Regions from separate parts of the Cytobacillus spongiae genome, predicted to be linked through region 2. Evidence: riboswitches for the same ligand, from Rfam matches in the RefSeq annotation. Region 2 holds a riboswitch; each other region holds the start of a gene.
What was found. Region 2 has a riboswitch for S-adenosylmethionine ahead of LS684_RS04525 (homoserine dehydrogenase). Riboswitches for the same ligand answer to the same signal wherever they lie in the genome.

Region 1 (10,247 bases), 1.4 Mb from region 2:
CATATTTATAATCACCGATCTCAGGCATTTTTTTCGCCATTGTCGTGTTCCTCCATTCTTATAGAAGAGGATGTGGACCCATCCACCATCCTGCTAGCTATATACTTTTATTGTTGTTCCTTTAGCCCTTTTTCCATTGCCTTCCAAGCTAAAGTTGCACATTTAATACGAGCCGGGAATTTAGAAACCCCTTGTAATGCCTCGATATCACCAAGATCAAGATCTTCGTCATATTCATTTCCTTGCATCAGGTCAGAAAATACTTTTGAGAGCTTGATCGCCTCTTCCATATTCCTGCCTTTAATTGCTTGTGTCATCATCGATGCGGAAGACATAGAGATGGAGCAGCCTTCTCCATCAAACTTTGCATCCTCAACGATTCCATTTTCAACCTTTAATGTTAATTGAATACGGTCTCCACAAGTTGGGTTATTCATATTTATCGTTAAACTACCATCTTCTGTTAAAACCCCTTTGTTTCTAGGGTTTTTATAATGGTCCATTATGACTTGTCGATAAAGAGTATCTAAATTATTAAAAGACATTGCTAAAATACTCCTTTGTTTTGACTAGCCCGTTAACTAGCTTATCAATATCTTCCTCAGTGTTATAGAGATAGAAGCTTGCACGAGCAGTAGCAGAAGCTTTCAACCATTTCATTAATGGCTGCGCACAGTGATGACCTGCACGAACAGCAATCCCTTCTGCATCTAACACGGTTGCCACATCATGTGGATGAACATCATCCATATTAAATGTGACAAGCCCTGCACGTTTCTCAGGATCCATCGGTCCATAGATAGTCATTCCTTCGATGGTCGACATTTTTTCTAATGCGTATTTAGCCAATTTATGCTCATGTGCTTCAATTTGGTCTAAACCGATTTCTTCTAAAAAGTCGATAGCTGCCCCTAGTCCAATCGCACCCGCAATTATTGGTGTTCCCCCTTCAAACTTCCAAGGAAGCTCTTTCCAGGTAGATTCGTATAGACCGACAAAGTCAATCATTTCTCCACCAAATTCAACAGGCTCCATTTTTTCTAAAAGCTCTTTTTTTCCATAAAGGACACCGATTCCCGTCGGAGCACACATTTTATGTCCAGAGAATGCTAGGAAATCACAGTCTAGGTCCTGTACATCAATTTTCATATGTGGTGCACTTTGCGCTCCATCTACTACCATAACTGCATCATTTTCATGAGCAATTTTCGCAATATCTTTTATTGGGTTCATTACACCCAATACATTGGAGACTTGCATAATAGATACGATTTTCGTATTAGCAGTTACGGTTTGTCGAACATCGTCTAATGAAATCGTTCCATCCTCTTGTAACGGGAGATACTTTAACGTTGCACCAGTATGTTTAGCTACTTGTTGCCATGGGATAATATTGCTGTGATGTTCCATATAGGAAATCACGATTTCGTCCCCTTCAGATAGGTTCGCATGTCCGTAGCTCATAGCAACTGTATTTAACGCCGTAGTTGTCCCACGGGTAAAAATAATCTCTTCCGTTGATTTCGCATGTATGAATTTGCGGACCTTCTCACGAGCTCCTTCGTATCCATCGGTTGCTTTTGTACCCAGGGTATGAACCCCGCGATGAACATTAGAATTATACTCTCGGTAATATTGATCCAATGCCTCAATAACTTGCACTGGTTTTTGAGAAGTTGCCGCACTATCAAGATATACGAGCGGATTTCCGTTGACTTCTTGATTGAGAATCGGAAACATTTGGCGAATATCTTGGATATTCATTACTTAACTTTCCTTTCGATAACTTCCACTAGCTGCTTTTTAACCCCTTCAATAGGAAGCTCATTAACAACTGGTGCAAGGAATCCATGAATGACCAAACGCTCCGCTTCTTTTTGCGGAATCCCACGGCTCATTAAGTAGTAAAGCTGAACTGGATCTACACGTCCAACTGATGCAGCGTGACCTGCTGTTACATCATCTTCATCAATAAGAAGAATTGGATTCGCATCACCGCGAGCTTTTTCACTAAGCATTAATACACGAGATTCCTGCTCAGCGTTAGACTTAGAGGCACCATGCTCAATCTTTCCGATTCCGTTAAAGATAGAAGTTGCTTGATCCTTCATTACACCGTGCTTCAAGATATATCCTTCAGAATTTTTCCCAAAGTGAACGACACTTGTTGTAAAGTTTTGTATTTGCTCTCCTCGGCCAACTACAACGGTCTTTGTATCTCCATGTGAGCCATCACCCATAAGGTTTGTTACATTTTCTGAAATGGTGTTGCCATCATTCATTAAGCCAAGTGCCCACTCAATTTTCGCATCTCTTCCAGCTACACCACGGCGGTTTACATATGTTGTTACACCTTTTGCAAGCGTATCAACAGCACCATAAGTCACTTTTGCATTTCCATTTGCAATAACTTCTGAAATGATGTTGAATTGGCTTCCTGCAGTTTCAACAGTTGAAATGTAGTTTTCAACATATGTAACTGAACTATTATCATCTGCTACAACAATTACATGATTAAATACATTTGCTTCTGTATCATCATGTACATAGACAGCTTGAATCGGTTCAGTTACTTCTACGTTTTTAGGTACATATAAGAAAGCTCCACCATTCATTAAAGCCGCATGTAATGCTGTAAGTCGGTGTTCATCTACCTTTACTGCATCGGTCATGAAATATTTCTTCAATAGCTCTCCATGCTCTCTAGCAGCTGTAAAAATATCAACAAAGATTACACCTTTGTCTTTTAATTCTTGTGTTACAGAAAGATAGCTTGGTCGATTATTGCGTTGAATATATAGATTTTGCTCAGCAGCCTCTGTATCAACTAATGCTTTCACATCAGCTGGAAGCTCGTCTAAAGACGCAAAATCGTCGCTTTTCACAAGATGCTTTTCGAATTGTGTAAAGTTCCACTTGTCAATTTTCGTTTTATCCGGTTTTGGCATTGGTAGCGCATCAAGATTTTCAAGAGCATTGACACGTAGCTCAGTTAGCCATGCCGGTTCGCCCATTTCGTTTGAAAAAGATTGAACATACTCTTGATCAAACGCTAGTTTTGTCTCAATAGTCATTATAATCCCCCTAACGCTTACGCTTCTTGCCCAACTGTTTCGTCTTCAATACCTAGTTCTTGTTTGATCCAGTCATATCCTTCTGCTTCTAAGCGTTGTGCAAGCTCAGGTCCCCCTGATTTTACAATGCGCCCTTGCATCATTACGTGTACAAAGTCAGGAGTAATATAGTTCAGTAGTCTTTGGTAGTGAGTGATAATTAAGCAACCAAATTCCTCACCGCGCATTTCGTTAATTCCTTTTGATACTACCTTTAATGCATCAATATCAAGACCAGAGTCAATCTCATCTAAAATAGCCATCTTCGGTTCTAACATCATTAATTGAAGAATTTCGTTACGCTTCTTTTCTCCACCAGAGAAACCTTCATTTAAATAACGTTGTGCCATATCTTGGTCCATTTCAAGAAATTCCATATTTTTGTCCATTTTACGGATGAATTTCATTAATGAAATTTCATTTCCTTCGCCAAGACGGCTATTTAGAGCAGAACGAAGGAAATCAGCATTTGTAACACCGTTAATTTCACTTGGATACTGCATTGCTAGGAATAGACCAGCACGAGCACGCTCATCAACTTCCATTTCAAGAACATCTTCATTATCTAAAGTAACGCTACCTTGTGTAATTTCATATTTTGGATGACCCATAATTGCAGAAGATAAAGTAGATTTACCTGTTCCGTTAGGTCCCATAATTGCGTGAATTTCTCCACCTTTTACTTCAAGGTTTACACCTTTTAAAATTTCTTTCCCTTCAATTTGAACATGAAGATCTTTAATCGTTAAAGTAGATCCTGCCATTGTTATACCTCCATCAATAAAAAAAGATTTGTACCTGCATATTTTTTAGCAAATCATGCCAACACTTCTTATTCTCATTTTATTCTCATTACAATCTTATAACAAATGAAATTTGTTAGCAACTCTTTAGCAGTGTTTACTTCTTTAATTTACATGAACTTTTAAACACGAAATAAAAAAAGAAAATAGCTCACTTGAATTACATTATTTATAGGATAAGATATTTTACAAGTTGAACATAGTGAAAAACTTTTATACTTTTAATAAATTCATTAATTTTCGGCCTAGAATTCTACAGAGAAGCAACGATTAATCTATCAGTAAGTCATTTCATTATTGTGTTGGTGCTTTCAAAAAAAAGACTATCTTATTTTACCCATTAAGTTCTTAATCCATGTAGTAAAAAGAAAAAACAATTGAAAACTATTCTCATTTATCAGTATCTTATTGAGAATGAATTTCAATCATTCCAGCAAGTCGAATCCATACTAAAATTGCTTCTCATAGATGATGTTTGTACTAAATCCTAAATCCTGTCAAGTACATACTGACGAAATGCGTCTGATTCAAGCAGAGAACAATGGATTTTTTCCATGAGGCTGTGACATAACTAAATGACACTTTCTCAAAGACGAACAACGACTTTTTTCATATAGTTTGGTTGTAAATGCGCTGCAGACACTCGCTTTCCGCGGGGAGGAATCTGAGTCTCCTCGCTGCCTTTCCTCTATTTCCCTTAGTAGTCGAGTGTCTTCCGCTCCATTCCACTATTTTAAAAATTTGATTTCCAAACAAACAAAAATACCCGAACTAGTAAGGAGATAACTCCTAATCGTTCGGATATACCATCGACTGAAATACTTATATCCCAGCCTCTCACTCGTTTCTTTTGCTCTATTCACTTAATTGTCACTTTTCATTTTTATGAGTTTAATTTTCGATCTAAGTCAGCAATCATGCGTTGGCTTTCGACATAGTCTTCCTGTCTTTTCTGTTCTACTCTCATTCGAACCTCGTGCTTTCGACGATATAATTCATAGCCAACTCCATGGGCCCCATGCATAGCCTTTTCCATCTCACTTGTATAATTGAGTTGTAACTGACTGATAATGAATCCATCCTTTCGGTTTTTCTCGCATAAGCGATTCGTTTAAACAATTATTATGTTATCATTGAATCGTTGTACGTTACAAAGCGGGAAAACCGTTGAAAATAAGGGTATGTATGGATAGGAGAGAGTGTAAAACACTCACCTCCAGCGTTCTTATCATTTTGGAAAATAACTCCCTATTCTTCTTGATTATGCAATTTCTATTGTAAATTATTTAATTCTGTCATTGCTTCTTGAACTAACGTTACCGCTTGACTCATTGCAGCACCTCCGCCGAATGCAGCAGTAACTCCAACAGCTTCCAATATTTCCTCTTCTGTAGCCCCTTGATCTATACAGCCCTTGACATGATAAATGATGCAATACTCATCTTGTGAATATAGACTAATTCCAAGCGCAATTAATTGCTTATCTTTTTGCGAAAGCGAACCAGCTTTAAAGCATTCTTCAGTAAATGCATGATAATGATGAGCGAGTTCAGGCATCTTCTCCGTAAAAACTCCTAAGCCTAGCTTATAGTCATGTAGTGCACCTTGTATTGAATTATTTGCTTCATATTGATGTTCCATTTTATTCACAACTCCCATCATATTCATAATAAGAAGCTTTCTTTAGACATACTCACTCTGAAAGCTAAGACTTTTTCTTCGTTAGTATGTTTGAATAGGAAACAAACTATTCTTTTAAAAAATCTGTTTTCCTATCCGTTGTAGCTTTTTGAAACATGCTCAGTTTCCGCTCCAGGTCCTTGCTTTCCGTAAGACGTACGGTGAGTATCCTCGGCTTAGCCTGTGGGATCTCAACTGTCCCACTGCTCCCTCAAGTGTCTCGCACTCTTCCGCTCCAACCTGCCAGCTATCGTATGAAGAAGGGAATCTTTCTTGGGGTGATACAATATTCTTTTAGAAAATACCCTAAAAAAAACAGGGCCTATGCTAGACCCTGTTTAGTAAATTTATCGGCATGTTGTTCTAGGATTTTCTTTAGTACCATTTGAAGTCAATTATTCTGTGACCGGAACAACAGCACCTTCATACTTTTCTAAAATAAAATCTTGAATTTCTTTCGATCGTAATACTTCAACTAGAGCATTGATTTCTTCACTATTCTCGTCCCCAGAACGTACAGCAATCACATTTACATATGGTGATTGCTCCCCTTCAATCGCAATGGCATCCTCTGTTGGGTTTAATCCAGCATCAATTGCATAGTTAGAGTTAATGAGAACTGCGTCACCTTCATCATTGTTATAAATTTGTGGTAATAATGCTGCTTCATATTCCGTATCGAAATTTAGATTTTTCTCATTTTCTTCAATATCTGCAACTGTTGCTTTCACTTTCTCAATGCCTTCTTTTAACGTAATTAATCCTTCTTTTTCAAGCATTGTCAAAATACGTCCATGGTCTGCAACAGAATTACTCATGATGATCGTAGCACCTTCAGGTAGTTCATCTAAGCTTTTATACTTTTTAGAGTAAACGCCAATTGGTTCAATATGAATTCCACCAGCATTCACAAAATCATACCCGTTTTCAGCAATTTGCGCTTCTAAATATGGAATGTGCTGAAAGTAGTTCGCATCTAATTCATTATCTGCTAACGCCTTGTTTGGCAATACATAATCTTGGAATGGTTGAATTTCAAGCTCAATGCCCTTTTCTTCCAAAAGAGGTTTTACTTGCTCTAAGATTTCTGCATGTGGAACATTTGATGCTCCAACAACAATTTTCTTCTGATCAGCTGCTTTGTCACCTGATTTTCCTTCATCTGAAGTACCACATGCAGCTAAAACCAAAACTACTGCGAATGTTAAAATTGAACTTACCCATTTTTTCATTTTTTGTCTCTCCTATCGTTTGTCTAGTTTGGAAGTGACGTAATCACCAATAAATTGAATGATAAATACAATTATTAAAATTACGATTGTCGCCATAAAGGTGACATCATTGCGACCTCTTTGAAATCCTTCTAAGTAAGCTAGATTTCCAAGCCCACCAGCTCCGATGACACCTGCCATTGCCGTATAGCCTACTAGAGCAATAGCTGTAACGGTTATACCCGAAACTAATGCAGGCATTGATTCCGGCAGAAGAACCTTCCAAATAATCGTTGATGTTTTAGCTCCCATTGATTTTGCTGCCTCAATAACCCCTTTATCAATTTCCCTTAGTCCGATTTCGACCATTCTCGCATAAAAGGGAGCTGCACCAATGACTAGTGCTGGTAATGCTGCATTTTCTCCAATCATCGTGCCTACAATGAATTTAGTAAACGGAATTAATAGGACAATTAAGATAATAAAAGGAATGGATCGAAAAATATTCACGAACCCGCCTATTATTTTATTCACGAAGTTATTCTCCCAAATATTCCCCTTCGCTGTTAGAAATAAGAGCAATCCTAATATGATACCTAATACGAAAGTTACTGCCACGGAAATGGCTGTCATATATAAAGTTTCTTTCGTTGCTTCTATCATGGATTCCCAATTAACATTTGGAAAAAGCTCAGCCATTAGAAATCACCTCCACTCCAACTTGCTGGGAATGAAGAAATTCCATTGCTCTTGTCACTTCATTCAGCTCTCCATCTATATGGATGAATAATGTTCCATAGGACCCATTCTGTGTTTGTGATATTTTCCCTTGAAGGATATTTACACTTACATCATGCTTTCGAATGAGGTTGGTAATGAGCGGCTGTTCAGCTGCTTCACCTACAAAGGTCAATTGAACAACCTTCCCCTGTGGATATTGCTCCAGTAGATGCTCAATCGTTTCTTTCGTTTCTTCAGGTTCTGTTACTTGTTGAACAAATCGCTTCGTAATGGACTGTTTGGGATGTTTAAACACATCTAGTACTGGACCCATCTCAACAATTTGTCCAGACTCCATCACAGCTACCTGATGACAAATTTTTCGAATTACATGCATTTCATGAGTGATTAAGACAATCGTTAAGCCGAGGCGTGCATTAATATCTACCAAGAGTTCTAAAATAGAATCGGTCGTTTGTGGATCAAGAGCAGATGTTGCCTCATCACATAAAAGTACTTTCGGGTTATTTGCAAGTGCTCTTGCAATCCCTACTCGCTGCTTCTGTCCTCCACTCAGTTGAGATGGGTAGGCATCTTCTCGTCCTTCAAGTCCTACAAGCTTAATTAACTCATCGACGCGTGTGCGACGCTCATTACTTGCAACTCCTGCAATTTCTAGTGGGAAAGCAATGTTCTCGCGGACTGTTCGTGACCATAATAAATTAAAATGCTGAAAAATCATGCTAATTTCATGACGTGCTTTGCGAAGTTTCTCTCCTTTAACTTTAGATACTTCGTTTCCAGCAACCGTCACCGTACCTTCAGATGGGAGTTCAAGGCCATTTAACATGCGAATAAGTGTACTTTTTCCCGCACCACTGTAACCAATCACACCGAAAATCTCACCCTCTTTAATTTGAAGGTTAACATCATCTACTGCAACAACCTGACCATTTTTGGATGAGTATATTTTTTTAACATTCTGTATCGAGATCATTTGTTTACCACCCCTTTTATCCCTTCGTCTATGCTGTTATCCTTTGAATCAATTGGATAATTCATTCAAAGGTCATCATCTTATCCATCTTCCTATATAGGTGAAATGTTCAAAAAAACAAAAAAGCCTTTCTACTCATGAGCAGAAAGGCATACGTTCGTTTCCTTTCTCTCATCTTCCAAAGCAAACAGCTTTGTGTGAATTGGCACCATTTCAGATTTTCACTGACGGTTGCCGGGCTTCATAGGGCACATCCCTCCACCTCTCTGGATAAGAGCAAACATTCTATATTCAATTAACACTTTAAACGAAGTAAGTATTTTTTAAATTACGAAATTTATCGTATCATGGATAAAAAGGGGTGTCAACGAAAAAAATGATGGAATCTTATACCTTAGCTGCAACAGATGAAGAAATACCAGTAGCTATTTCAAGTGCTTGTTCTAGATCATCAATTAAATCCTCAACATTTTCAATTCCAACAGATAGGCGAATAAGATCTTCTGAAACGCCCGCTTTTTTCAAGCCTTCTGAATCTAGCTGCTGATGGGTCGTACTAGCTGGATGAATGACCAAGCTCTTCGCATCTCCCACATTCGCCACATGTGCCCAAAGCTCCAGCTGGTTAATAAATTTCGCACCTGCTTCTCTTCCACCTGCAATTCCAAAAACAAGAACAGAGCCAGCCCCTTTTGGTAGGTATTTTTCAGCTAGTTTCACATCTGGGTGCTTTTCATGCTCGGGATGCCCCACCCAGTTCACGGCTGGATGTGATTCTAAATAGTGGATAACCTTTCTTGCATTTGCCACATGCTCCTTCATACGTACATGAAGAGTTTCTAAACCTAAAGTAAATTGAAATGCATTTTGTGGACTAAGAGAGGGCCCTAAGTCTCTTAATAGCTGAACACGCGCTTTCACGATATATGCCAATGGACCAAGTGCCTCACTATAGACAATGTCATGATAACTTGGATCTGGCTTAATGAAAGATGGGAACTTTGGAGAATTCCAATCAAACTTTCCTCCATCAACAATGACCCCTCCTAATGTTGTTCCATTGCCAAGGAGCCATTTCGTTGCCGAATGAACAACAATATCAGCTCCGTAGTCTATTGGACGACATAGATATGGTGTGGCAAATGTGTTATCCACAATAAGTGGGATCCCATTTTCATGAGCTACCTTAGCCACTTTCTCAATATCTAGTACGCGTAGACTTGGGTTTCCAATTGTTTCAGCAAATACAGCCTTCGTTTTTGCTGTAATCGCTTGACGGAAATTCTCCACATCACTTGAATCAACAAGCTTTACAGTTATCCCATACTTTGGAAGCGTTACAGTAAATAAGTTGTATGTTCCCCCATAGAGATTCGAAGCAGCGACAATCTCGTCACCCGCTTCTGCTACGTTTAGAATGGCAGTTGTAATAGCAGCCATCCCACTCGCAACAGCTAAAGCCCCACCCCCTCCTTCAAGGAGAGCGATTCGTTCCTCAAATACTGTGACAGTTGGGTTATGAATGCGCGAGTAAATATATCCTGGCTCTTTAAGCGCAAATAAATCAGCGGCATGTTCTGTATTGCGGAATTGATAAGCATTATTTTGATAAATTGGTACCGCTCTTGCACCCGTAGTTGGGTCTGGTGTTAATCCCCCATGTACTCCTAACGTTTCTAATCGATAATTCTTTTGTTTTTCTGACATCCTCATCTCTCCCTTT
Region 2 (10,247 bases):
TCGCGCCTATTCAGCGATTGCTCCAAATAGCAAATGGCATTGGATTGGCTGGATCGGAGTCATTACCTGCTTTATATTACTATCCTTCTACAGTGTGGTAGGTGGATGGATCGTTATCTATTTCATCAAAGGAATCTTCGGTGGAATCATCCAATCAGGAGCGGATTATGGCGGGCTTTTTGGAGAATCCATTGGGGACGCTTGGTCTGTTCTTCTCGCTCAAGCTGCATTCTTACTGATTACGATCGTCGTTGTGGCAAAGGGCGTTCAGCAAGGAATTGAGAAGGCAAGCAAGCTGCTGATGCCCGCATTATTTGTATTATTTGTGATATTAATCGCTCGATCGTTAACTTTAGAAAATTCTTTAGAAGGTGTTAAATTCTTTTTATCACCTGATTTTTCAAAATTAACTTCCAACAGCATCCTATTCGCCATGGGACAATCCTTCTTCTCATTAAGTGTTGGGGTTTCTGTTATGGTGACATACAGCTCCTATCTTCCTAAGACAGAGCGAATTGTTCAACCTGCTCTTTCTGTAGTGTTCATGAATTTATTTATAGCAGTATTAGCTGGACTCGCAATTTTCCCTGCCGTATTCTCATTAGGTCTTGAACCAGCTGAAGGACCAGGATTGTTGTTCGTTGTTTTACCAGCCGTTTTTGAAAAATTAGCAATGGGAGAGGTCTTCTTCTTTTTATTCTTAGCCTTATTCTTATTTGCGACCTTAACTTCTGCTTTTTCAATGCTAGAGATTATTATCGCCACACTTTCAAAAGGGAATATGAAGAAGCGTGCTTCTTACTCATGGATTATAGGAGGTTTCATCTTCATTCTTGGAATTCCATCTGCCCTTTCATTTGGCACACTTTCAGACCTTACGATTTTTGGAAAAAACGCCTTTGATGCAGCCGATTTCCTTGTGAGTAATATTCTTCTCCCGATTGGTGTATTGCTCATATCATTATTTGTTCCAAATTTAATCAAAAAAGAAGTGCTTAAAAGAGAATTATTACAAGACTCTACTAGAGGAACCATCCTATTCAACATTTGGTATATCGTGTTAAAATTTGTGATTCCACCAATCATTATCATTGTTTTCATGGATGCTCTCGGAATCTTTAAATAAGGTTGATAACAGGACATTCCAAAGGAAAGGATGTTATCGTACATTTGATTCTTCTGTGTGAGCTTGATTTTCCAATTAGTTATGCACTAATGTACAGGATGAGGCGCAGTTCAATAGCACCTCATCCTTTATTATGAGCAAATGGAATATTCTCTTTCGCAAAGATAGCTACTAATTCTTCTAGCATAATACTTGCCGTTGCTGTTTTCCCAGCTCCTGGCCCTCTTAAGGTAAGCTCTCCCGATAAATCTGTATGAATAATAATTGCATTATCTACCCCCTCAACAGCAAATAACGGATGCTGCGGCCCAACCAGTGTTGGTCTGATTGACCCAATAATGCGATCTCCTACTAGTTCAGCTGAAGCTATATACTTAAGCCTTAATTTTTCATTTACGAAAGGAACTAATTCTTGTAGAGAGCTACCTAATGGTCTCCGTTCTACTTCATTCCAAACAGGCTGAGAACCATATATGGTTTCACAAAGAATCATTAGCTTATAAAAGGCATCAAATCCATCTACATCATTGGTAGGATCCGCTTCAGCATACCCGAGTTGCTGTGCTTTTTCTAAAGCTACTTCATATTCCTTCCCTTGCTCTCTCATATACGTGAGCATATAATTCGTTGTCCCATTTAGAATACCCTCGACTTTATGAATTCGATTGACCTTTAAAAGCTGACTAATGGTTCGAATAACCGGAATAGACCCAGCAGTTGTCGCCTCATACCCAATATACGTGTGATTATCTTGTGCTTGACGTTTCAATCGCTCACCATGTAGTGAAAACATTTCTTTATTTGCGGTGATTACCGGAATTCCCCTTCCTAGCCACTCGCTCACATATGTGGCAGCTGGCTCTTCCCCAACGATCGCTTCCACAACAACATCGATATTTGGAGTTTTCAATAGATCACTCCACTGATTCGTAACAATTGTACTAGCTGGAACACCTCTCTTCTTTCCACCATCTCGAACGAAAATGACAGGTACTTCAATCTCCGCATTAAGTAACTGACTCAAAGCAGACTTTTTCCCCTCAATCATTTCGAAAATACCTTGCCCAACTGTCCCAAATCCTAACAGAGCTACTCTAATTGTTTTAGCTGTCAAGACGCCACGTCCTTCCTTAAATAATTGACAAAAACGCCCTCTTCCAAAGAAGAGGGCGTGAAATCGACAATCCTCCTCTCATCTCTCAAGTCACATGACTTGTAGGAATTGGCACCATCCCAATTGTACATTGGTGGTTGCCGGGCTTCATCGGGCCTAGTCCCTCCGCCTCTCTGGATAAGAGTTTATTTAGTTGTTCTGATTTTTACTTACAAGGGGATTTTATCGAATACGATACGAATCGTCAATCATTTTTAGAAAATTTATTATTTTCAAACGGATTTTCCAGCTGCTTGCTCAATTGCTTTGGTAAATTGCTGGACAATATCAAATAATTCTTCTATTCCAACAGATATACGCACAACATGCTGGGTTATGCCCAATTTTTCTTTCGCTTCTTTCGGAAGAGCACGATGGGATGTAGCAATTGGATAGGAGACTGTCGTTTCTACACCTGCTAGTGAAGGAACAATTTTTATCCAATCTAACGCTGAAAAGAAGACACTCATATTTACCTTTTGCTGCAGCGTTACGGTTACAATTGCCCCATTACCTTTAGGCAGTTCATTTTGTGGATAATATACTTTTTCTACAAGCTCGCTTTCCACGAGAGCATTAGCCAATTCCTTCGCATTAGCTGCTTGCTTCTCTACTCGCAAAGCCATTGTTTTCGAGCCTCTCATTGTTAGCCACGCTTCAAATGGGCTTAAATTAGAGCCTAGCCCCACCACTTTTTGCCGAGCCTTATCCACGAGTTCTTTTCTCCCTACTAGAACACCTGCTGACACATCACTATGACCACCGATGTATTTTGTCGCGCTGTGGGCGACTAAATCGACTCCTAGCTCAATTGGATTGAGCAAGATCGGTGTCGCAAATGTGTTATCAATCATTGTCATCAACTCATTTTTCTTAGCGAAATTCACAAGTTCAGCTATCTTTTCTACTCGTAAAAAAGGATTCGTAATCGATTCAGAGTAGATCAGCTTTGTATTGGAATGAACATGTGATTGAAGAGATTCTATTTCTGTAAAATCAGCAAATGTAACTTGAATACCAAAATTCTTCAATTCATGACCCAGTAAATGATACGTTCCACCATACAGATCTTCTGCTGCGAGGATGTGATCGCCATTCTGTACCACAGCCAAAATACCTGCTAAAATAGCTGATATCCCAGAGGAAGTAGCCACCCCATCTTCTGCACCTTCTAGCTTAGCAATCGCCTGACCCAGCTCATCTGTATTCGGATTGCCGTTTCTCGTATATAAATAGGAACCGTCTCCTTCATAATGCCCTTCTAGATCCTCTAACGTCTTAAATTGAAAAACTGAGGTTTGAAAAATCGGTGTTGCTTTACTTCGAATGGATTCTGTATCTTTTTTATTTTGATGAACCACTTCGGTATGTATCGAACGCTTCATTATTCTGCCCCCTTATTCAGGTGATTAATGAATTCTATTATACAGTAGAGAATTAAAGGAAGAAATGATAAAGTTTTTATAAAATACTGAAATTTAGCCATGCTCTTTTGATGCTACTAATCGTTCATCTTGTTTTCTATCACTTTTTTATTTATCAAACCTCATTGATTAGCCATATCCGATCATATTAAAGCCTTAATATACTAGATTAGATGTGAATTTCCCTATGATGAGCGAAAACCCTCATCTATGGAGCGAAAATTCGTCGAATCGGAGCGAATTCTAGTCGAATAGGAGCGAAAATGGCGAAATGCGAGCGATATTCGAGGATAATGGAGCGAACGCTCATAAAAGGAGCGTTCGCTCACAAAAAGGACAATTCCGTGAAGAATCGTCAACATCTTACAATTAAACCTCGAATCCAATTAGTTCTCGCCTCCTAATAGAGCAATCCTATGCAATTAACTCGCAACTCATAATTGACACATCACTTCAATTTGCCGCATTCTCTCAATTGACCTACCATCTCAATTAGCCCTTCCTCTTCTCACGGCAAACCAAATTTCCATCATAGAAAAACGAGCAGGGGGTCCCCCTGCTCGTTCTCACTTCTTATCGTAATTTAAATTGACGAACCTGTTCTTCTAGCTTTCTAGATAATCCTTCAAGACCATTTGCATGTCTACTAAACTCTTCCATCGTTGCAGATATTTCTTCAGCCGAAGCGGAGACTTCCTCAGTTGCTGAAGCCGTTTGTTCAGAAATCGCCGAAATATTACTTGTTTGTTCAGATACAATATCTTTGCTTTGTTGGCCGATCTCAATCGAGGTTCTTACTTCCTCCGATTTCCTTGTTACTTCTTCTAATGAACGTAAAATACTGGCAAAAATTTCTTTCGTTTCTTCCACTGCCTTTTCCTGTTCTTCAACCGTACGATTCGTTGATTCTACTGACTCTACCGCTTTCTCCACAACTTGTTCAATGTTTTGGATAATACCAACGACTTGATCTGCTGACCTTTGGGATTCTTCTGCTAACTTGCGAACCTCTTGGGCTACTACTGCAAATCCTTTCCCATGCTCACCTGCCCGGGCCGCTTCAATACTTGCGTTTAATGATAGTAAGTTCGTTTGCTCTGAGATGCCTGTAATCGTGTCAATAAACGCGCTAATGCCTTTCATACTGTCTGCAACCTCTCCAATAATGGCAGACACTTGATTCGAAGATGCCTTCGTATCCGTCGATTTGATTGTTAATAGATTCATATGGTTTAAACCTTTTTCACCTAGCTCTACTGACTGCTGTTGAACAGCTAACATATCATTGGTTACCGCTTTAATATCATCTAAATTCGAAGACAATTGTTCCATCTCTTCTGCGACAGTTTGAATGTTTTCTGTTTGCGAAGCGGTCCCTTCAGCTACCTCACCCATTGCAATTGCCACTTGCGAAATAGAAGATGTAGTCTCATCCGTCATTTTAGAAAGGGAAGACGAAGTGGACAGCACTGTTTGTGAAGATGCTTCTACCTCAGTCAGAGCCTTTGAAAGATGATTCATCATCCGATTATAACTCTCTTCTAATTGCTTAAATTCATCTTTTGATTTCAACGAAACACGGGTTGTTAGATCTCCTTCAGATGCTGTTTGAATTGATTGTTGGAGAGTACGAATATTTTTGACTATTCCTTTGCTAAAAAAGAATGCTAGAACAGCTGAAATGACAATAAATCCAGCCATCAACGCAAAAATGGCAAATTCCAACCCTTTTGTACGACTCGTAAACTCCTTTTCTTCAAGTGTAGCTAATACATGCCAACCCGTGCTTTCATTAGTTGAGTAGACAGAAAATTTTTCTTTACCGTCGTACTCATAATTACTTACTCCTTCTTGATTCTTCTGCATGTCTTCCCATACACTTAGCTTGGTCACTACATCTGTACCAATCAATTCTTGGTTTGGATGAGTGATAAGAGTCCCCTCTCGATCTACTAATACTGCATATCCCTCATGTCCGACAACAATTTCATTTGTTACTTCTGCTAACTTTCCTAAGTCGACATCCACACCAATGACTCCAATAACCTCTCCAGCTTTCTCAACTGTTTTAGATAAAGTTACTACTAGATCTCCTGTTGCTACGTCTTTGTATGGAGTCCCAGTCACTAATTGACCTTTATTATTCACAGCTGATTGATACCAATCTCGTGTAGTCGGGTCGAAGTCATCTGGCAAGCCTTCCCCAGATTCTTTAGGTGATATCATAAAATCGTTACGTTCAGTAGCAAAATAGAGATGCTTATAATCCTCTCGTGTCAAACGCGTTCCATCTAATAAAAAGAAACCGTATTTAGCGTTCTCTGGGTTTAAATAGTAATCGGTAAAATTAATATTATTCGATAAAAGAGTGATTTGGCCACCAATCCCATTGGTTAGGGTATCAATTCGATTGCTGACTTCATTTACTAGCTGTACGGTCGAATTTTCCACTTCATCCTTCACGATTTTTTGAGAATACATAACGGAAAAACTCCCTAGAGCGATTATGGGAATTAACGTTACAAGTAACATCATGCTAATTAATTTCGTTTGAACATTGTTCAATCTTGATGCCTTTTTCATATCTGTTCTCCTTTATTCAATTGATATCTATTTTATCGGCAGTTTTTAACAAGTTGATAGTGTTAATTCATATTAAATCTTTTCCAATCTTGTATATTTAGCCGTTTACTTCATTCTTTTTTTATATCCATTATGATAATAAAACTATTTCTAACATTCATATAGGATAATGAAATGTGTGGAAAATACACCTAAAAAACGTATGAGCTATCTTACCATTTGGAGATGGAATTTTTATGCTGGAATCCTCGTTTTATCATGCTAGCATGAACACTACAATGATCATGCCCACAAAACAATTTATAATCGGAAAACTAAGCGAAAGTGATGAAGAGTTTTTACGTAAAGGGAGCCCTGATGAGGCAGGGATTTTAGAGGGGCATCATTAAGTAGATGATTCCCACAAAAAATGTGGAACGTGTAACTTCACTTTTTTGTGGGATCTTTTTATCTCATTAAACGATTGTCTTTTACTTTTCGCATGCAATAAAATCTTTATCGCGATCCTTGCTCTTATTCGCATCATAAAGCTCTTTTGACACAAAAGGTTTATATTTTACCTTTCCTCCTTTATTGACCGTATCTTTAGTACGAGCCCCCCCCCTTGGTAATCTTTATTTAGTTCCGTGCAATTTTGATATTTTTCAATCGACTTTGCTGAAGTAGCAGAAGTTAATTCAGATGTAACACCAAGCATTAAACTTAATGAAAGAATAGTAGCTATAGTTTTTTTCATACTTCCTCACACCTTACATCCTTTATTTTAACTGTATGATAATTTAAGGTTTGTTTCGATTTCAAGATAGACAAAAAGTTTTTTCCATTTTTCGTTAATTTCCTTTTAAAACGAATTTGATAGAGTGATATATTTCTCATCACCTCACAAACAGCTCTCTCGAAGATTACCTATCACCCGCTAAGGAATAAGATATTCAAATGTAGGTTAAGCAACAACTTCATAAAAAAAGCTTGTTGCATCAAACAAGCTTTTCATTATTCATATCATTCTATTTTAGGCTTGTGCAACAGCCCTTCTTTCTTTACGTTCTCTCCATAGCGTCCTAAAACCAAGTAGCCATGTAACCAATTGAATTAACGTCACACCAAGGACAATGATGCTATCCCAAAAATAATAACTGTAAAAATCATTCGCAACTACATTTTTTATCACAATCGTGATTCCATAAATGGATGGAGGTAGCCGAAATAAAAGAAATTGACCAGCTGCAACAAAGGCTCCAACCAAATACAAATATCCGAACCACACTGCATTTTTTTGCTCGTATTTCGGAAGATCATTCCACAGTGGAGTCTCCTTCTTTAAGAACTTCTTTCGTAAGTACATAATTCCGTTTTCATGTAATGCTGAAGTGTTTTTCCAGTTACTAACGACATAGTACATATCGGTTCGTAAATATATAATGAACTGCCAGATGAACTTTACAATACAAATGTATACGATTAACTTAGCATAATCTATGACCAACTGATTGCTACTATATAATTGCATTAGCAAACAAGCTAAAATAATTACAACATCCCATGCCATTCCTGCTAAATATGGCACATATCTTTTTGATTTTGGCCTTGACCATAAACCAGTCATATCGGTTTCAGCTACTAAAAAAACCATTCGTAAATTCAAGCGAACACGTGAAATAACCTGTTCTTTTGCTGCTGCCAGAACGTGTCCAAATTCATGAATTGCAATTAACAGGTAGCTTACAACCATTAAATTTAGGGTGCTTAAACCAATCGCTTGAAACACAAAGATGTCCTTATAATGTGGCGTGAGCTTTGGTTGCGTGAACAATAAAAAGATTATGATAAAAAAAGAAATAGAATACAAAATTAAAGCCGGTGAAGAATAGAAAAATCTACCTAACTGAACGAGCACCCTGCTCGGTTCACGTTTTACTTGAGGGTTTAACACTTCTCCATCGATGCTTAACACTAGTTTATATTCTAGTAGAGTGCTAGCAAAATCAAGCACATCAATATCATCATCATATTTCTTTTTTAGAATATCTGTAGCCTCTGTTATCGTGGAATGTCCATCCAACAACTTGATAACGTCCACAGCTACTTCAGGTACTCGTAAGAATTCTCCAGTATGTGGATCACCTATAGTGTATTCATCTCCATCTGGCTGTATCGATAAATGTGAACAATCAACTACTGTGTTTAAGTTTATTTCTATCGTCATGTAAGTACACCCTCATTGTGATCAATAGCTATTGAAATTAATTCTTCTAAGCTAGCCATTTCTTTGAAATCAGAAGAACAGGTTGGACAATATGGCTTTTTAGTTGTTTTAATATTGTCCTGTGAGATTTCCATTGTGGTCGTATCGATTGATATGATAGGTTTCATTAACGGGGAGATGCCTGTTATTAATTTCGTTACATCGGATGTAAAAAGCCCAGTTAAAATGGCTAAATTAGGGGCGAATCCAGTGTTAACTCCAGTAAAAGTTCTACCGTAATTGGTCTTTAAACGAATGATGGAATCTGGCTCCATCTGAATCAGTTCAATAAATTTGCAATCTAAGCAAGGTTCATTACATGTTGGAATCGTTCGATCCCATCTAATCTTGTGTGCATTAAACCCGCCCAGATAAAATGGAATGCCCAATGTAAAGCATGCAGCATTTACCCAACGATCGACGATAATGTTTGGTTGATCCATCATACTAATTACGGCATGACAACCTTCGATAATGTCTAATAAATCTTCATACTTTTTAATTTCGCGGTTATACATCTTTACTTTTATATCAGAATTTATTTTTCTTGTTTTTTCGTCTGCTACTTTCGATTTTAGCCTTCCGATATCATCCTCGTTATACAGGAATTGTCGGTTTAAATTAGAGCGTTCAATTGTATCGTAATCGACACCAACAATTTCACCAATACCTAATCCTGCAAGAAATGATACCGTTAAGCTGCCACCTCCGAGTCCAAGTACTGCTACTTTCGATTGGTTTAATTTTTCTTGCATGGAATACTTACTATTATTCATACTTGCATAGCTAGAAAAGTAATTGAAATTTGACTGATACCGTTCTATCTGTGTAGATGAGTATGTAGTTGGAATAACAATATCTTCTACTATTCCAAGATCATCAAGAGCTTCAATTACATCGCCAAGCTCTAGCACGCTAATATTCAGTTCTTTTGCAATCTCTTCCATTGAACTCGTTCCATCTAAAAGGTGGAGCAGCTTACTTAAATTACCGTCTAAATCATCAAGTTCTATCATTTGTCCATTGTGAATGACTTCAATTGAACTCTCTTTTCTAATGATCGGATGCAATGTCTTCTTAAAAGCCGGATTCAACATAATAATCCCCCATCCTAGAAAGTCATAATATGGTTCCCTCTAGATACTGGTAAAGAATGTTCTAAGTAATTTCATGAAAAATCCCCGCTCAACAACGAGTGGGGATTTCCCATTTGTTTCATTCCACACATTTATGTATGGAATTAACCGCCTCTGTGCATTAGCTCAGCATCAATAGTTGGAGTTAGTTTTTCTACTTTACGAACTGTAATTTTCATCAAACACACCCCCTAACTTTTTACAATTTTGATATTAATTGATAATTAGGATTACGTCAATATAAATTTCTGAATATATTTTAAATTCAGAAATTTATATTATTCTAAGATTACTTTAGTAGAACACTAAGCGAAATTTCAATTGATTCCCACCTTCACGTCTTTGCTGATAAATTTTTCAACATAACCAATATTTTTACTGTCTCTATATATCTACGTAATAGGAAATTCCAGAGAATGAACGATTAATTAGCAGGGTCTTTAATTACACAGGTGTTTGCTTCGTTTCTCGAATTATTTTAGACCTTTAAAGCTTTACATGTTTAATTGATTGTATAAAAATTCCTTTTTTATAATAGTAATATTTTTATCAGATTTTTTTGTGCTTTTGATTAGTGTTC
Region 3 (10,247 bases), 1.6 Mb from region 2:
GTTTGAGTTAGCTGAGCAAAGTTAATGACAGGATCATCAGAGCCCTGTGCATATACGTAAATAGATGTCTCGGAACCAACTAATGCTACGTCTGCTCCGTCTGATAAAAGCGCGGTCATCGTTTTATCTCCACCCCATGTGGTAGTGACCTCCACGTCTAAGCCCTCTTCCTCAAAAAATCCTTTTTCTAAAGCAACATATTGTGGTGCATAGAAAATAGAACGCGTAACTTCTGCTACTCGTATTTTCGTTGTTTTCTCTTGATTACAGGCAGCTAAAGGGATGATTAATATAGCAATTAATAACAGGGAAAAACTGATTTTTGCCCATTTTTTCATGTAAGGCCCTCCTCGTTTGTATTGCCTCATTTTTAGGTTGTTTCCTATAACCTTGATGTTTCATCCTCTTCCTTACGTAACGAGTTTGTTCAAAAAAGCTTGTTCTTCAAGGTGAGGAAGACAAGCTACCTTGAATTCGACTGTTTGATAGGGATAGAATGATATTCAATTAGAAAGACGAAAGCAGCCATACAAATGAAATGAAGAAAATGTTATTTCATTTAAGTGATAACCACCTTCAATCCATTAGATTAATAATAGAAAACATCCTTTTTTAAATAATTTCTAAAATATCGTATGATAAGGATAAAAAATGTGTGAATGCCCATAAATAATTTTGTAGATAGAAGGAGGGAACGTGTGTGATTGCATCAGATCATCCATTAATTATTTCAAAACATAGGTTTCCATCACCAAACCCACAGATTGAGTTATTTTTAGTGACCTATATGTCAGGTGGATTGAAGGTAAAGGGGTTATTAGCAGAGCCGAAAGGAGAAGCGACTTACGAGGGACTACTATATTTAAGAGGTGGCATCAAAAATGTAGGAAAAGTACGGCCGGGCCGAATTGTTCAGTTTGCATCTGAAGGGTTTATAGTGTTTGCTCCGTTCTATCGAGGGAATCAGGGTGGCGAAGGAAATGAAGACTTTGCTGGGGATGATCGTGAAGACGCATTTTCTGCATTTGAGCTTTTGGATGTACATAAGAGAGTAAAGCGAGTTCATGTGTTTGGCTTTTCCCGAGGAGGAGTCATGGCATTATTAACAGGCATCGAATATCCAGGTGCTGCTTCAGTCGTCACATGGGGTGGAGTAAGCGATATGTTTTTAACTTATGTTGAGCGTAAGGATCTTCGTCGTATGATGAAGCGTGTAATTGGAGGGACGCCTACAAAATACCCTGAACGTTATCAATATCGTACGCCATTGTTTTCATTAGAAAAACTAAGGTCTCCCGTGTTGATTATCCATGGAGTCCAGGATCATAATGTGTCCATTGATCATTCGTATCGATTGGAGAAGCGGTTAAACGCATTACATAAAAAAGTTGAAAGCTGGTATTTTCAAGAATACACCCATTATTTCCCTCCGGCAATCAACCGAAAAGTTCTAGAAGACTTAACGATTTGGATGAAAACTCAAATGTGAAAATGGTATGATTACGTTAAGTGAAGATGAAGGAGAGAGTTAAATGGGTATGCCGCTTGAGCTAAATACAATGATTGTTACAAAGGGAAATGAAACACGTATGAATGACGAGAACATCTTCGTACTTGTAAAAGAAGGGTATCGTTTGTATCCACTAGAAATTCCCGTTGAAGTTCGTAAAACGAAACATGGAGAAAGTAGTGGAACCGCACTTATTAAAAAAGTGTCTTGGGAAAATAATCAAACAGAACTAACGTATCAATTGGTTTCATTAAACTCTACAAACTAAATGGGTGATACTAGGTACCTATTATAGTATGGGTTTAGGTTGTTTACATTCTGTAAACAACAGTGGGTAAAAAAAAGCTACGAAATCTTATTAACAAATTAGTTTTGTCATTGCAAAAGATAAAATTGCATAATAAAAAAAGGTGAAATTCGTACCGCTTAGGTAGTAGACAAAGAGGCTGGGACATAACTATATGACTCCTGCTCAAAGACGAACAATGACTTTATTCAAATAGGTAGGTTGTAAAAACAAGTTCGTTCCACCTGCGCTGCAGACACTTGCTTTCCGCAGGGAGGAAGCTGAGCCTCCTCCCTGCGCTTTGGTGTCTCAGCGTTTCCTCAATTCCCCTTAGCAGTCGAGTGTCTTCCGCTCCATTCCACTATTTTTTAATTTTTTTTTTCGAACAAATAAAAATACCCGAACTAGTAAAAAGTTCGGATATATCATGGACTGAAATACAAATACTTATGTCCCAGCCTCTTTCCTCTTAATTAGATTATGTGTTTAAAGAAATTCTAGAGGAATTGTCCCTCGAATTAATTAGCACATGTACTATTAAGTAGACCTCTTTAGCTTTAAACGATATTGCTTTTTCAGTTATGCTTTTGGAGCACCTTTTTCTAAGATATCAGAAGAAACGTTTGTGAACTTGTTGAAGTTATCACGGAATTTAGCTGCTAGTTCTTTTGCTTTAACCTCATATGCTCCTTGATCAGCCCAAGTCTTGTTTGGTTGAAGGACTTCATCAGGTACACCAGGTACATGGAGAGGAATGTTAAGTCCGAATATTTCGTCTGTAACCGTTTCAACATTATTTAATTCGCCTTCTAGAGCTGCTTGAACCATAGCACGCGTATAAGAAAGCTTCATTCGGTTACCAACGCCGTATTCTCCACCAGTCCAACCTGTGTTGACTAAATATACGTTCGCATTGTGTTCATCGATTTTTTTACCAAGCATTTCAGCGTAAGTAGTAGCTGGTAGTGGTAAGAATGGTGAACCAAAGCAAGTTGAGAAAGTTGCTTGAGGTGAAGTAATCCCTCGCTCAGTACCTGCAAGCTTTGATGTATAACCGCTTAAGAAGTGGAACATCGCTTGCTCTTTTGTTAATTTAGAGATTGGAGGTAGTACACCAAAAGCATCTGCTGTTAAGAAAATGATCGTATTAGGATGTCCTGCAATGCTAGGGTCAACAATATTATCAATTGCTTGGATAGGGTATGCAGCACGTGTATTTTCTGTAAGTGTGTTATCATCATAATCTGCAATTCGAGTTTCATGGTTTAGCATGACGTTTTCTAAAACAGAACCAAAACGGATCGCATCAAAGATTTGTGGTTCTTTTTCACGAGATAAATTGATACATTTCGCATAGCATCCACCTTCAATATTGAATACACCGTTTGGAGACCAACCGTGCTCATCATCACCGATTAAGCGGCGGTTAGGATCAGCAGATAGAGTGGTTTTTCCTGTTCCAGATAGACCAAAGAACAACGCAACGTCACCTTCTAAACCAACATTTGCTGAACAGTGCATAGATAAGATATCATTTTCAGGTAGAAGATAGTTCATAATAGAGAAAATCGATTTCTTCATTTCTCCTGCGTACTCTGTACCACCAATTAAAACGGTACGACGCTCAAATGATACCATGATAAAAGTTTCAGAGTTCGTTCCATCAACGGAAGGATCCGCTTTGAAATTTGGAGCAGAGATAACAGTGAACTTCGTTTCATGATCCAATAGTTCTTCTTCTGTTGGACGGATGAAAAGTTGATGCGCAAAAAGGTTATGCCATGCATATTCATTAATGACTTGGATTGGAAGTTGATATTTTTTATCTGCACCAGCAAATCCTTTGAAAACAAATACTTCATCTTTTTGGGCAAGGTAGTTTATTACTTTATTATATAAGTTGTTAAATACTTCTTCAGATATAGGTTGATTAACAGAACCCCAATCAATTTTATCTTTAATTGAAGCTTCTTCTACGATATATTTATCCTTAGGGGAGCGACCTGTATATTTACCAGTTGTAGCACGTACAGCTCCAGTAGATGTTAAAACACCCTCTTCACGTGTTAAAACCTTTTCCACTAGCTGTGGCACTGATAAATGCATTTGAATGTTATTGCCTTTTAATAACTCAGTTAATTCACTAGATATGCTTACAGAATTCATCTGATGAATACCTTCCTTTTTTCAATAGTATTTTTGAAAGTGATTACATCTCTAAATTAGTATAACACATTTAAACAATTAGTCTATACTAATTCAAAAAAAGTTTTTTGTTCAATCAATTTTCAAAATATATATTACATTTCCTGTCTAACCCCCACAATGTGTATTTATATGTATATTCCAAATATTTAACAATGGGACTGATGAGATGAAAATACTTGCCCTATATGATGAAACATGTGCTCTTTGCCAAGAATCTAAAAAACTCTTTCGTCGATTGGATCGTTTGAATAAAGTAGAGTGGGTGTCTCTGCAAACGTATGAGCGCTTAAACAAGTCATTTCCATTCACTAAAGAAGATCTCAGAAAAGAGCTTCATATAATATTACCGAATCAAAAAATAGTAAAAGGGTTTTATGCTGTGCGGAGGTTATTGTTGACTTCTCCTGTATTTACAATAATCGCTACCTTATTATACATCCCATTTGTTCCTCTTATAGGTGTCCCGGCTTATAAACTTATTGCAAAAAATCGTCATCGTTTCCTTAAACGTAAATGTGAGGATGGATCATGCTCTTTATAAGAGTTGCTTTAGCTATTCTTCCTATTTTGGCAGGAGCAGATGGTTCACTTATTCCATAACATACAAAATGCTAATAAAAGAGTAAATTGAAAGTATTTTTGAAAAAACATTGACATTATCCGATGTGATACGATATGATTTTTCCTTGAACGGATACTCTCTTATCCTGAGCTGGTGGAGGGACAGACCCTATGAAACCCAGCAACCTGCTATCAAAGATCTTAAAGAATTCAAACACATACGGCAAGAGTAATTTGCCGTGACTTCTTAGAACTCTTTTATTTTTGAGCAAAGGTGCTAAATCTGCGCAAGGACACGATCCTTGAACGATAAGAGTGAAAGGCGCAAATCATTTTGCTAACAACCTTTCCTCTATATAGGGAAGGTTTTTTTATGTTTAAAATGATCTTGACTGGAGTTTCTATCGGATATTTATGAATAATTCATCTTGAATTCCAAAACCTAATAAAAACTCCAAGTTTACCAGACCACTTCATAAGGTATAGAGTAACCATAACCGTAATGAAATGTGGGAGTAAGCTGTTCTTATTACTTAGGGAATGAGTACCGTATCAACCTTGAGGTTAAATATGCGGTTGATCTTTTGCCAAAAGGATAACCTCGCTATTTTCTTATATAAGGAGGAAATCAGATGTCAACGAAACGTCGTTTGTTTACTTCTGAGTCAGTTACTGAAGGTCATCCAGATAAAATCTGTGACCAAATTTCAGATGCGATTTTAGATGCAATTTTAGCTAAGGATGCCAATGCTCGTGTTGCGGCAGAAACATCGGTAACAACTGGTCTTGTACTTGTTGCTGGTGAAATTACTACCTCTACATACGTAGATATTCCAAAGATCGTTCGTGAAACAGTGAAAGAAATTGGGTATACTCGTGCAAAATATGGTTTTGATGCAGAAACATGTGCGGTCTTAACTTCTATTGATGAGCAATCTCCTGATATTGCTATGGGGGTTGACCAAGCGTTAGAAGCTCGCGAAGGCTTAATGACTGATGAGCAAATCGAAGCAATTGGAGCTGGGGATCAAGGATTAATGTTTGGTTTTGCTTGTAATGAAACAAAAGAGCTTATGCCTCTTCCAATCTCATTAGCTCATAAGCTTTCTCGTCGTTTAACTGAAGTACGTAAAGAAGAAATTCTTCCATACCTGCGTCCTGATGGTAAAACGCAAGTAACAGTTGAGTACGATGAAAATGACAAGCCAGTTCGTATTGATACGATTGTTATTTCAACTCAACATCATCCAGAAATTAGCCTGGAACAAATCCAGCGTAATTTAAAAGAACATGTTATTAATCCAGTTGTACCAAAAGAACTAATTGATGAAAACACTAAATACTTCATCAATCCTACTGGTCGTTTTGTTATTGGGGGACCACAAGGGGATGCTGGTTTAACTGGCCGTAAAATTATTGTTGATACTTACGGTGGATACGCTCGTCACGGTGGAGGAGCATTCTCTGGTAAGGATCCTACAAAAGTAGACCGCTCTGCAGCATATGCAGCTCGCTATGTAGCAAAGAATCTTGTAGCGGCTAAGTTAGCAGATAAAGTAGAAGTACAATTAGCTTATGCAATTGGTGTAGCACAGCCTGTATCTATTTCCGTTGATACTTTTGGCACTGGAAAGGTAAGTGAAGATGTATTAGTAGATCTAGTACGTAGTAACTTTGATCTTCGTCCAGCAGGGATTATCAATATGTTAGATCTACGTCGCCCGATTTATAAGCAAACGGCTGCTTATGGACACTTTGGACGCAATGATCTTGACCTTCCATGGGAAGCTACAGACAAAGCTGATGCATTGCGCGAACAAGCGAATGTATAATCTCTAACAAAATGAAAAAGACGGAAGTTACATCCATGTAACTTCCGTCTTTTTCATATCGTCTCTATATATAAATGATCCTATAAGGGAATCCCCTTAATATTTCCTATTGTTTTTTCAGTTTAACCGTGCAATTATAAAATAATTAATGGTAGTATTAGTAGGTATGTTTTATTGATATGCCATTAAGTTTATCCTGTTTTAGAAAAGCTTGTTGTGAGGAAAAACTCTATTTAATAAGGATATTTTTGTTAATCAAATAGATCTTATTAAAAGGCTATATTCTAAAAGCTTGTTGTTTAATATGAGGTAAGATTCCTTTCTTCATATGAAGGCTAGCAGTTTGGAGCGAGTGGATGCGAGACGCCTGCAAGAGCAGTGGGACAGGTGAGACCCCACAGGCGAAACCGAGGATACTCACCGCACTCCTCGCTGCAAGCGAGTATCCTGGAGCAGAAAACGGCCCATATTTCAAAAACAACAATGTATGTGAAAACATCTGAGTTTCAAATAGATTATTACATAATAGAAATGGAGTAGGTGACGTACATAATGTGTGGATTTATTGGTTGTGTACATGAAAAGGCACAGAACTTTCAAGATAATCAAAGACATGTATTTAAAAATATGAATGATATAATTACTCATCGTGGACCTGACGATGATGGATATTTTTACGATGACCATATCCAATTTGGCTTTCGCAGGCTTAGCATCATTGACATTGAAAGTGGACACCAACCATTGACATATGAAAATGAACGTTATTGGATTATCTTTAACGGAGAAATCTATAATTACGTGGAGCTACGTGAAGAGCTACTTAACGAAGGATTAAATTTTGAAACTAGCTCAGATACAGAAGTCATTATTGCGCTATTCAGCCATTTACGCGAGAAAGCAGTTGAGAAGCTTCGAGGAATGTTTGCATTTGTCATTTGGGATAAACAGGAGCAAACTCTTTATGGAGCTAGAGATCCATTCGGGATTAAACCGTTTTTCTATTATGATGATGGAGAAAAGACTTTCTTCGGATCAGAGAAGAAAAGTATCCTTTTGGCATTAGAAAATGAAGTGATCAACTATGATTCTCTGCAGCATTATTTAACCTATCAATTTGTTCCTGAACCATATACGATGACAGATGGAATTCAAAAGCTAGAGCCGGGTCATTATTTCACGAAAAAAATTGGTGGTCCGATGGAAGTAAATCGTTATTGGAAAGCTTCTTTTAAACCGGTACAAAAATCTGAGGAAACCTTCATTAAAGAAATCAAAGACGTATTGTTTGATTCAGTTAATATTCATATGCGAAGTGATGTGCCTGTAGGTTCATTTCTATCAGGTGGTATTGATTCCTCTATTATAGCTTCTATTGCGAAGGAATTTCATCCTGCCATTAAGACGTTTTCTGTCGGGTTTGAAAGAAACGGATTTAGTGAAATTGACGTAGCAAAGGAAACAGCGGAGAAACTTGGGGTCGAAAACATTAGTCATGTAATTACACCTCAAGAATATATGAATGAAATTCCAAAGATTATGTGGCATATGGACGATCCATTAGCCGATCCTGCCTGTGTACCTCTTTATTTTGTAGCGAAAGAAGCACGTAAGCATGTAACTGTTGTGCTTTCTGGAGAAGGGGCAGATGAGCTTTTTGGTGGCTATAACATTTATCGTGAACCACAATCTTTAGAGGTTTTTAACAGAATGCCAAGCATCGTAAAAAACTTCCTAAAATTCATGGCGCAAGTGATGCCAGAAGGAATGAAAGGAAAGAGCTTTATTGAGCGTGGAGTCACTCCGATGGAAGAACGATACATTGGGAATGCCAAGATGTTCTCTGAAGAAGAAAAACGCTCACTATTAAACGTATATCGTGACGGACTGAATTATAAGGACATTACGAAGCCGCTTTATGCTGAAAGCAAAGGGTATGATCCAGTTGACCGTATGCAATATATTGACATTCATACGTGGATGCGTGGAGACATTCTATTAAAGGCGGATAAAATGACGATGGCTCATTCCTTAGAGCTTCGTGTTCCATTTTTAGATAAAGCTGTATTTGATGTCGCGTCTCAAATTCCGACAAGCTTAAAAACAGCAAACGGAACGACGAAATATATTTTACGTAAAGCAGCAGAAGGAATTGTTCCTGATCATGTATTAAACCGCAAAAAGCTTGGTTTCCCTGTTCCAATCCGTCATTGGCTAAAGGATGAAATGAATGACTGGGCGAAAACGATTATTCGTGAGAGCGACACAGATCATTTAATAAATAAACCATATTTATTAGGCTTACTAGAGGATCACTGCCAAGGAAAAGCGGACAATAGCCGAAAAATATGGACAGTTTTAATGTTCATGGTTTGGCATCAAGTCTATGTGGAAAAAAAATACTCCTTCGAAAAGGAGTATCTGAAAGAAACAATTGCTCAAAATTAATCATTTTGTGGGAGAAAGGTAATCGCCTGACTCCCCATTTGCACCCAGGCTTGTTCAAATTCAGCTATGGGTGCTTTTTTATTTTTTTCACCTGTTAGAGGATCGTTAAAGTACACAAACTCTTCATCATATCCTGTTAATAAAACGGAATGCTCTTTAAATGTCACTTCGATTTTTCCGCTAGGTGTATACCAGGTTTGGAAGTGATCGGGTGAGAGCTTTTTATAGGTTGTGTTTGTAATAATCCATACAGGTCGTCCATCCGATAAATGAATTTTTAGCTCGGTGAAATCCGTTCCTGTTAAGTCATCAATTTGCCCTGGTAAGTACTGTTCAGCCAGATCGCGAATAGGTTCGTGATACACACCTAAACCAGGCTCGTCAAACGTATACATATTTCCAACAAACCCATCATGAGGATTACCAAAGTAAATTTTCCCATTTTCTACTCGATAAGTAGAACCTTCCTTCACGATTTGATTCGCAAGTGTCATTTTATCAACATGCACTCCAGCAAATTGAAGAAGCATAGTTAGGCTCGTAACTTCACAGCCTCGTGGAAGCTCAGGAAACTGGTTTACCACAGGTGCATCTATGAGGGCCTGGTCTTGTATTTTAATAATCGACATTTCAAAATTATCTTCTAAAAAGGTGTTGGTTTTTGCGATGGGCTTGTTTATCCACGATCTGACCGATTCGATGGCGAGTACAACCTTGGAATTTTGAGTATTATCTAAAATAAAGCCGCCAGTTATGATCAGAAGAACAACTAGAAACACAGATAGGAATCTAAGCATTTAGCCACCTCCTATCAACTGAATAATATAGGGAAGGTCGGCAAAGAATATATAGGCTCATTTTGAGTTATAAATCCTTTTGTTGAATTGACTTATAGTATTGAGCTTTTTCTACATATTCTCTTGAAATGCGCTCCATGTCTTGAATATCATCGGCATTTAGCTCACGTACCACCTTTGCAGGTCTTCCAAAAGCCAGTGAATTTGGTGGGATTTTCTTTCCTTGAGGGACTAAACTACCTGCTCCAATGAAAGCTCCTTCTCCTATTTCTGCGCCATCTAATATAATTGAACCCATTCCTATAAGAGCTTTTTTTCGGATGGTACAGCTGTGTAATATCACTTGATGACCAACTGTTACTTCATCTTCAATAATAAGTGGGCGGCTAGGGCTTTGATGTAAAACAGAATTATCTTGTATATTTACTTTGTTTCCAATAAGCGTTGGTGAAACATCCCCTCTAATAACCGTATTAAACCAGATGCTTGATTCTTCCCCAATAACAACATCTCCTGTTACAGTTGCAAAGTCAGCAATATATGCGGTATCTGCTATGCGAGGTGTTACTCCTTTATATGGATAGATCATGACTATTCTCTCTCCT

Region 1: it holds a riboswitch for S-adenosylmethionine, as region 2 does, so the genes downstream of both, LS684_RS17715 (methionine ABC transporter ATP-binding protein) here and LS684_RS04525 (homoserine dehydrogenase) in region 2, are expected to answer to the same signal.
Region 3: it holds a riboswitch for S-adenosylmethionine, as region 2 does, so the genes downstream of both, metK (methionine adenosyltransferase) here and LS684_RS04525 (homoserine dehydrogenase) in region 2, are expected to answer to the same signal.

What each region holds. Positions count from the first base shown of each region.
Region 1 covers NZ_CP089997.1:3,488,100-3,498,346, forward strand. Annotated here, with positions in the region: gene sufB (Fe-S cluster assembly protein SufB) at 1-40, opposite strand, end outside; gene sufU (Fe-S cluster assembly sulfur transfer protein SufU) at 108-545, opposite strand; gene LS684_RS17680 (cysteine desulfurase) at 535-1,764, opposite strand; gene sufD (Fe-S cluster assembly protein SufD) at 1,764-3,074, opposite strand; gene sufC (Fe-S cluster assembly ATPase SufC) at 3,092-3,877, opposite strand; gene LS684_RS17695 (YuzK family famiily protein) at 4,800-4,940, opposite strand; gene LS684_RS17700 (carboxymuconolactone decarboxylase family protein) at 5,189-5,557, opposite strand; gene LS684_RS17705 (MetQ/NlpA family ABC transporter substrate-binding protein) at 5,992-6,828, opposite strand; gene LS684_RS17710 (methionine ABC transporter permease) at 6,841-7,506, opposite strand; gene LS684_RS17715 (methionine ABC transporter ATP-binding protein) at 7,499-8,524, opposite strand; SAM riboswitch class I at 8,693-8,801, opposite strand; gene LS684_RS17720 (O-acetylhomoserine aminocarboxypropyltransferase/cysteine synthase family protein) at 8,912-10,231, opposite strand.
Region 2 covers NZ_CP089997.1:838,904-849,150, reverse strand. Annotated here, with positions in the region: gene LS684_RS04530 (sodium-dependent transporter) at 1-1,126, shown strand, start outside; gene LS684_RS04525 (homoserine dehydrogenase) at 1,248-2,240, opposite strand; SAM riboswitch class I at 2,316-2,424, opposite strand; gene LS684_RS04520 (trans-sulfuration enzyme family protein) at 2,513-3,664, opposite strand; gene LS684_RS04515 (methyl-accepting chemotaxis protein) at 4,277-6,286, opposite strand; partial or broken gene LS684_RS04510 (excalibur calcium-binding domain-containing protein) at 6,757-7,022, opposite strand; gene LS684_RS04505 (PqqD family protein) at 7,299-8,492, opposite strand; gene LS684_RS04500 (ThiF family adenylyltransferase) at 8,489-9,628, opposite strand.
Region 3 covers NZ_CP089997.1:3,320,801-3,331,047, reverse strand. Annotated here, with positions in the region: gene LS684_RS16775 (ABC transporter substrate-binding protein) at 1-338, opposite strand, end outside; gene LS684_RS16770 (alpha/beta hydrolase family protein) at 704-1,489, shown strand; gene LS684_RS16765 (DUF2584 domain-containing protein) at 1,533-1,778, shown strand; gene pckA (phosphoenolpyruvate carboxykinase (ATP)) at 2,376-3,962, opposite strand; gene LS684_RS16755 (thiol-disulfide oxidoreductase DCC family protein) at 4,171-4,545, shown strand; SAM riboswitch class I at 4,704-4,881, shown strand; gene metK (methionine adenosyltransferase) at 5,198-6,397, shown strand; gene asnB (asparagine synthase (glutamine-hydrolyzing)) at 6,950-8,845, shown strand; gene LS684_RS16740 (C39 family peptidase) at 8,842-9,642, opposite strand; gene LS684_RS16735 (gamma carbonic anhydrase) at 9,710-10,231, opposite strand.